One region of the Neorhizobium sp. CSC1952 genome, then DNA from elsewhere that is predicted to be linked to it. Evidence: predicted binding sites of a transcription regulator. Region 1 holds the regulator's gene; the other holds the start of a gene.
What was found. Region 1 encodes PhoB, which activates phosphate uptake and scavenging genes when phosphate is short. Its sites were predicted from a motif close to TGTCATNNANCTGTCAT; they were not measured.
Positions count from the first base shown of each region.

Region 1 (3,686 bases):
GCCAGACCTTCTCGGCCTGAGCCTTCAGCGCCTCGACGAGATGGGGATGGGCATGGCCGAGCGAGTTGACCGCGACGCCCGATCCGAAATCGAGATATCGCTCGCCGCTTTCCGTCACGAGCCATACGCCCTCGCCGCGTTCGAAGCGCAACGGGGCCCGGGCAAAGGTGTCGAAAAGCGCGGCTTCAGCCATGGCGACATCACTCCTCTAGGCAGTCCGAAAGACCGGCCAAAACGGCCGGAAAAATCAAAAATGCCGCCCAATGGGGCGGCGGGGGCACTATCGGGGTTTAGGGCCCGAATGTCAACAAAGCCCGGCACCTTAGCCGGCTTTGCTAAAGAAACAGGCAGGCGCCTGCATATGTGACAAAAATGACTCTCTCCAACAGCAAGTTGGGGAAAACCAAGAAATCGATTCCTGCAGATTCTCCCGACTCTTGCCACGGAGTCAGCCTCACACTAGGTTAATCGTCAATTACTAGACTGCATGCGGCGGAACTAGTCACCTCAAGCATAGATGTAGTGGGTGTTGCGGAATGATGTCTGCAGCAAAGGTGGAAGGATTCTGCATGCCTGCAACGTCCAAAGGCGGAGAACGGGCATGAACTGGACAGACGAGCGCGTCGAAAAACTGAAGAGATTGTGGTCGGAAGGCTTGAGCGCCAGCCAGATCGCCGCACAGCTCGGAGGCGTGAGCCGCAATGCCGTGATCGGCAAGGTGCACCGCCTCAGCCTGCCGGGCCGGGCGAAAGCCGGCGGCACGGTGGCCACGGGCCGTTCGGCCGCCAAGCGGACCACATCGGCGCCCCGGGCTCCGAACTATGCGTCGCGCGTCGCCACCCGGACCGTCGCCCGCGCGGTCGGCGCAACTCTTCTCAAGGAAGAGATCGAAGTCGAGGCTTTCGAGGAGATGGAATATCGTCCGGCCGCCAATGTGGTGGTGCCGATCTCCCGTCGCCTCGCCCTGACGGAACTCACCGAGCGCACCTGCAAGTGGCCGGTCGGCGATCCGCTCAAGGAAGATTTCCACTTCTGCGGCTGCGACTCCCCGGACAATTCGCCCTATTGCGGCTATCACACGCGGCTTGCCTATCAGCCGGTTCACGACCGCCGCAGGGCGAGTGCCCGGGCCTGACACGAACGCGGCACGAGAATGAATTGAAAGCGGGCTTCGAGATCGCTTCAGACTGCCGACAAAGGTTCGAAAATCTCTGATCGTCTTGCTCAGGCCTGTCCCGAGCATCTGCAAACCATCGATGTTTACAGATCCTCGGCACAAGGCCGAGGATGACGCCGAGCGAGACGCAAGATTTGTCATCAAGCTGAAGCGGGCTTCGAGGCCCGCTTTTTTCGTGTGCATGGCAGCTATGCCCTGCCGCGGCTTGCCGAGCAGTGCGAAAGCACCTATCTCAAGGATGCGAGGACGACCTCCCCCAATATCGGGCCAAAACTCCGGGACGACCCGGAACGAACCCACCGGGGAATATCATGCGCTCGACCCGCGACCGTATCCGCCACGCCATCAGCTTCGAAGTCATCGCGCTTCTCATCGTCACGCCGCTCGGGGCGCTTGCCTTCGGCAAACCGCTCTCCGACATCGGCGTCATCGCAATCGGCGGTGCGACGATCGCGACCGGCTGGAACTATCTCTACAATCTCGGTTTCGACCATCTGATGCGGCGGCTGACCGGCGGCACGCAGAAAACGCCGGCAATCCGCGTCGGCCATGCCATCCTTTTCGAGGTAGGCCTGCTGATCGTGCTTCTGCCCTTCGTCGCCTGGTATCTCGATATCAGCCTGTGGGAAGCGCTGGTCATGGACGTGGCTTTTGCCGTCTTCTACGTCTTCTATGCCTTCGCCTTCAACTGGGCCTACGACCGGCTGTTTCCGCTGCCGGAATGGCAGGAGGCTGAGGCGCGATGACGCGCGCCTCTTCCAGCGATCAGGATTCCATCGAATAACCCGCACCGCGGACGGTGCGGATGACATCCTGCATGTTGGAGAAATTCAACGCCTTGCGCAGGCGCCCCACATGCACGTCGACTGTGCGCTCGTCCACGTAGATGTCGTGGCCCCAGACGCCGTCCAGGAGCTGCGAACGGGAGAAGACGCGGCCGGGCGATGCCATCAGGAACTCCAGCAGGCGGAATTCCGTCGGGCCGAGGCGGACCTCACGGCTCTTGCGATGCACGCGGTGGGTCTCGCGGTCGAGCTCGATGTCGCCGCAGCGCAGAACGCTGGAGAGCACTTCCGGGCGCGCCCGCCGCAGCATCGCCTTGACGCGGGCCATAAGCTCCGGCGTCGAGAAGGGCTTGACCACATAGTCGTCCGCACCCGTGGCCAGGCCGCGGACACGCTCGCTCTCCTCGCCGCGGGCCGTCAGCATGATGATCGGCAGGCGCTCGGTTTCCGGGCGCATGCGCAGGCGCCGGCAGAGTTCGATGCCGGAAACGCCGGGCAGCATCCAGTCGAGGATCAGAAGATCCGGCGTGCGCTCCTGAAGCCTTATCTCGGCCTCGTCCCCCCGCAGGATCGTCTCGACGTCATAACCTTCGGCTTCGAGATTGTAGCGAAGAAGCACGCTCAGCGCTTCCTCATCCTCCACGACAGCGATTTTTGGCAGCATTCTCACCCTGCTCCGTCAGCATTCCGTCATTCGGTGCCGTTTTTACTCGGTAACGGCGCCGAGCGTGTTCGACGTATCGTCCTTCGGACGCTCGCCTTCCGGCTGGGCACCCGTCGTCATGTAGTAGATCGTCTCGGCGATGTTGGTGGCGTGGTCGCCGATCCGCTCGATGTTCTTGGCGCAGAACAGCAGATGCGTGCAGGTGGTGATATTGCGCGGATCCTCCATCATGTAGGTGAGGAGCTCGCGGAACAGGGACGTGTACATCGCGTCGATTTCCTCGTCGCGGATGCGGATCGCTTCCGCCTTCTCGGCGGACCGGCTCGCATAGACGTCGAGCACTTCCTTGAGCTGCACGAGCGCGAGATCGGAAAGGTGCTCGATGCCGCGGGCAAGCTTGCGCGGCACGCCGGTGCCCTGAACCGCGATGACCCGCTTGGCGGTGTTCTTGCCGAGATCGCCGACGCGTTCCAGATCGCCGGCGATGCGCAAGGTGCCGACGATCTCGCGCAGGTCGGACGCCATCGGCTGGCGCTTGGCGATCGTGACGATCGCCTTGTCCTGGATCTCGCGCTCGGCGTGATCCAGGATCACGTCGTCGGAGATGACCTTCTGGGCAAGCGCCGAGTCGGAATTCACAAGCGCGCGTACGGCGTCCGAGCACATCTGCTCGGCAAGACCGCCCATTTCGGAAATGCGGCGGCTCAGATATTTCAGTTCGTCGTCGTAGGCCGACAGGATATGGGTCGATGCCATCTTCTAATCCTCGAAATTGATGTCAGGCGGCACAGCCGGCCGATCAGCCGAAACGGCCCATGATGTAATCCTGGGTGCGCTGGTCGTCCGGGTTGGTGAACATCTTGTCCGTGTCGTTCTCCTCGACCAGCTGGCCGAGGTGGAACATGGCGGTGCGCTGGGACACACGGGCGGCCTGCTGCATCGAGTGCGTCACGATGACGATCGTGTAGTTGGCGCGCAGCTCGTGGATGAGCTCCTCGACCTTGGCGGTCGCGATCGGGTCGAGCGCCGAGCAGGGTTCGTCCATGAGGATGACTTCCGG
Region 1 covers NZ_CP128416.1:1,066,310-1,069,995, forward strand. The annotation lists gene QTA58_RS05525 (aspartate aminotransferase family protein) at 1-193, opposite strand, end outside; gene QTA58_RS05530 (GcrA family cell cycle regulator) at 602-1,135, shown strand; gene QTA58_RS05535 (PACE efflux transporter) at 1,489-1,923, shown strand; gene phoB (phosphate regulon transcriptional regulator PhoB) at 1,943-2,626, opposite strand; gene phoU (phosphate signaling complex protein PhoU) at 2,669-3,382, opposite strand; gene pstB (phosphate ABC transporter ATP-binding protein PstB) at 3,426-3,686, opposite strand, start outside.

Region 2 (3,686 bases), 2.4 Mb from region 1:
CGGCAAAACCCGGCCGGCGTTCGACGGTAAAACCTGCGGCCTGGAGGTTGCGACGCACGAAGCCGGCGGCGGCATAGGTGCCGAACGTTCCGCCCCGCACGGTTCTCCCGTAAATCGCCTGCATCAGCTCGGGCGACCACATGTCCGGATTGCGCGACGGCGCGAAGCCGTCGAGAAACCAGGCGTCGAAACCGGGTTGCGCATTGGCGACGCCTTCCGGCGCCGGGCCACAGACGACCGTCAGCCGCGTCTGCCCGTCCATCTGAAGATCGACCATGCCGGCAGGCTCGTCCGGCCATGCGGCCGTCAGCGCCTTGCGCTCCGCCTCGATCTCCGGCCAGCGGGAGAGCGCCCGGCCGATTTCATCGCCTTTCATCGGATAGAGTTCGAAAGACATGAAATGCAACAGCGCGCCGGGCTTGCGGAAAAGCTTCCACTGCCGCCATGTCTCGCAGAAGTTCAGTCCGGTGCCGAAACCGAGTTCGCCGATCCGAAAGTCTCCGCCCGGTGACCACCGTTCGGGCAGGCCGTTGCCGGCCAAGAAGACATGGCCGCATTCCAGCCGCCCGTCGGTGCGGCAATAAAAGTGATCGCCAAACTTTTGCGAATAGGGCATATCGCCGTCGTGCCAGTCGAGAGGCTGGCGGTCCGGCGTCCGGCCGGCGGTTGCAAGAATGTCGGGATCACGGTCGCTCATGGGACATGCGGATAATCCTGCCGACCCCCGGGGTCAATCGGGTTCTCGCGGCCAATCTCCGGCTCTTCCCGCGCGGGCCGACCTCGTCATCCTCGGCGCCGGCATCATGGGTCTCTGGGCGGCGGTGAAGGCGGAGCGCCACGGCATCGAAACGGTGCTCGTCGATGCCGGCCGGCCGGGGCAGGGGGCGAGCGGCGGGCTCTTGGGCGCGCTGATGCCGCACATGCCGGACAAGTGGAACGACAAGAAGCAGTTCCAGTTCGATGCTCTCCTGTCACTGGAAGACGAGATCGCCCATATCGAGGCGGTGACCGGCATCGCCTGCGGCTACCGCCGTTCCGGCCGGCTGATCCCCTTGCCGAAGCCGCATTTGAGGACGATCGCGCTCCGCCATTCCGCGGATGCCGAAACCCGTTGGCGGCAAGGCGGCCGCCGTTTCCACTGGCATGTCATCGATCGCCCGCCGGACGATGGCTGGCCGGACGCCTCCTTCGCCGAGGCCGGCCTCGTCCACGATACCTTTGCCGCCCGCGTCTCGCCCCGCAGCCTCGTTTCGGTGCTCGCCGCCTTCCTGCGTTCTGCCGGGCATGTCCGGATTGTCGAAGGCCTCGAGGCGGAGCGGATCGACCCCGCGCGCAACAGGGTCGTCTTCCGGAGCGGCGAAGGCATCGCCTTCGGCCATGCCATCGTCGCGGCCGGTCATCGTTCCTTTCCGCTGCTGGAAGCCATCTCGCCGGCCCTGCCGCTTCCGATCGGCCAGCCGGTCAAGGGACAGGCGGCGCTGCTCAGGGCAGATGTCGATCCCTCGCTGCCGGTGATCTTCCTCAACGGACTTTACGTCGTCGCGCATGAGGGCGGCCACGTCGCGGTCGGCAGCACCAGCGAGGACGCTTTCGAGGATGCCTTTTCGACCGATTCACGGCTCGACGATCTCATCGTCCGTGCCAGGGCGCTCGTGCCCGCGTTGGGGCAGGCACCGGTCGTCGAGCGCTGGGCGGGCCTGCGCCCGAAGGCGATCGACCGCGACCCGATGGTCGGGCCGCATCCCGATCACCCGCACGTGATTGCCCTCACAGGTGGTTTCAAAGTCAGCTTCGGGCTCGCCCACAGGCTTTCGGATGCGGCGCTCGGCGCCGTAAAGTCCGGTGAAATACGGCTTCCGGCGTCATTCACGCTTCAAAATCACCTGTCTGCCGCTTCGCGTTAAGCGCGAAACGCTCAACCTTTCGTCGTCAATCTGTCACGCAAATCACTTAACCCCCTCCGCAGGGATTGTTGAGCAATGCGTAAACATCAGGGCCGGGAAAGGAAGCACGAGAAGGTGACGCATGCGCTATGCCATTCATTTCACGCCCCCGGCTCATGATCCGCTGACGCTTGCGGCGGCCCAGTGGCTCGGCCGCAACGCCTTTTCCGGCGAGGCCATGGAGCCTCCGGCGATCCGCGGCATCGGCCTCCACGACATCGCCTTCAATACCGCGCTGCCACGCCGCAACGGTTTCCATGCGACGCTGAAGGCGCCCTTCCGTCTCGCCTCCGACGTCACAGAACCCATGCTGCTGCGCCACCTGATGCGGTTTGCAGGCGCCCATGATCCGTTCGAATTGCCGAGACTCGAAGTCGTCCGGCTCGGCAATTTCTTCGGCCTTGCGCCCGTCATTCCCTGCGAGGCGATGCGTTTCCTCGCCGCCTCCGTGGTGCAGGAGTTCGACGCCTTCCGCGCGCCGCTCACGGAAGCCGAGCTGGAGCGGAGCGATACCGGCGACCTCTCCGCGCCGCAATTCGCCAATCTCCACCGCTGGGGCAACCCTTACGTGATGGACGAATTCCGCTTCCACATGACGCTGACGGGACCGCTCTCGCCCGTCGAGATGCCGCGTTTCGAACTGGCGCTCAGGGAATATTTCGATCCCTATCTGAGGAAGCCGGTCGAGGTCGCCAATCTGGCGCTTTTCGTGGAGGAGGAGCCCGGCGCGCCCTTCCAGGTGCATTCCCTGCATCCGATGGGCCGGGTGGCGGCGCGGAAGATCGCTTGAAGCCAACCCGGAAGCGGGTACGGCTTCAAGGCGACGGCAGGCGGTCACTTTTGTTCAAGAAAACAGCGCACCCGAATGCTATATCGGGGAGATGCAGAACATCTCCCAGGAACAGGCCGCCGATCACATGCCGCTGGCGCAGGCGGAAACCACCCGCTTCTGGCGCGATACGCGTTTCGGCGGCATGGAATGCCTGACGGCCACCTTCCTGACCCATGAATTCGCCCCGCACGCGCATGATACGTTCAGCATCGGCGCGATCGAAAGCGGCAGTCAGGTGGCGACGATCCGCGGCACGCGCGAGGCTTCCGGTCCCGGCGATCTCTACCTCATCAATCCCGGCGAGACCCACGACGGCGCGCCTTCGCGCGGCGGCTACCGCTACCGGATGATCTACCCGGACCTGTCGCTCTTCCGCGAGATTCTCGAGGACGTCACCGGCAAGCCCTTCCACGGCACGCCCGCTTTCGGCAGGCAGATCCTCCACGACCGGAAACTGGCCGACGCGTTTCACGAGGCGCATCGCACGCTGGAGGAGGGGGGCGGGGCGCTGGAGACGAGCCAGCCCATGTTCCTGGTGCTGGACGCCATGTTCCGCCGGCACGGCAGCTCCATCCTCGTGCCGACCGACACCGCGGAACGATCCGCCGTCCGCCGGGCGCGGGACTACCTGGTCGAGCGCTATGCCACCGATGTGGGACTGGAGGAACTCGCCGTCGTGGCGGGGCTCAGCCGCGCCCATCTCATCCGTGCCTTCCGCAGGGAATTCCACATCACGCCGCATTCCTTCCTGACCGATATCCGCATCAGGGCGGCGCGCAGGCGGCTGCGCGAAGGCGGCCTGCCGGCGGAGATCGCGCTCGAATGCGGCTTTTCCGACCAGGCGCATTTCACCCGCCATTTCAAGGCGCGCACGGGTTTGACGCCGGGGCAATACCGGGCGCGGTAGCGTT
Region 2 covers NZ_CP128416.1:3,455,362-3,459,047, forward strand. The annotation lists gene mnmD (tRNA (5-methylaminomethyl-2-thiouridine)(34)-methyltransferase MnmD) at 1-697, opposite strand, end outside; gene QTA58_RS16800 (FAD-binding oxidoreductase) at 696-1,904, shown strand; gene QTA58_RS16805 (DUF1045 domain-containing protein) at 2,026-2,733, shown strand; gene QTA58_RS16810 (AraC family transcriptional regulator) at 2,825-3,682, shown strand.
Region 2: a site for PhoB is predicted at 1,925-1,941, ahead of QTA58_RS16805 (DUF1045 domain-containing protein). Genes of this name have one in related genera too.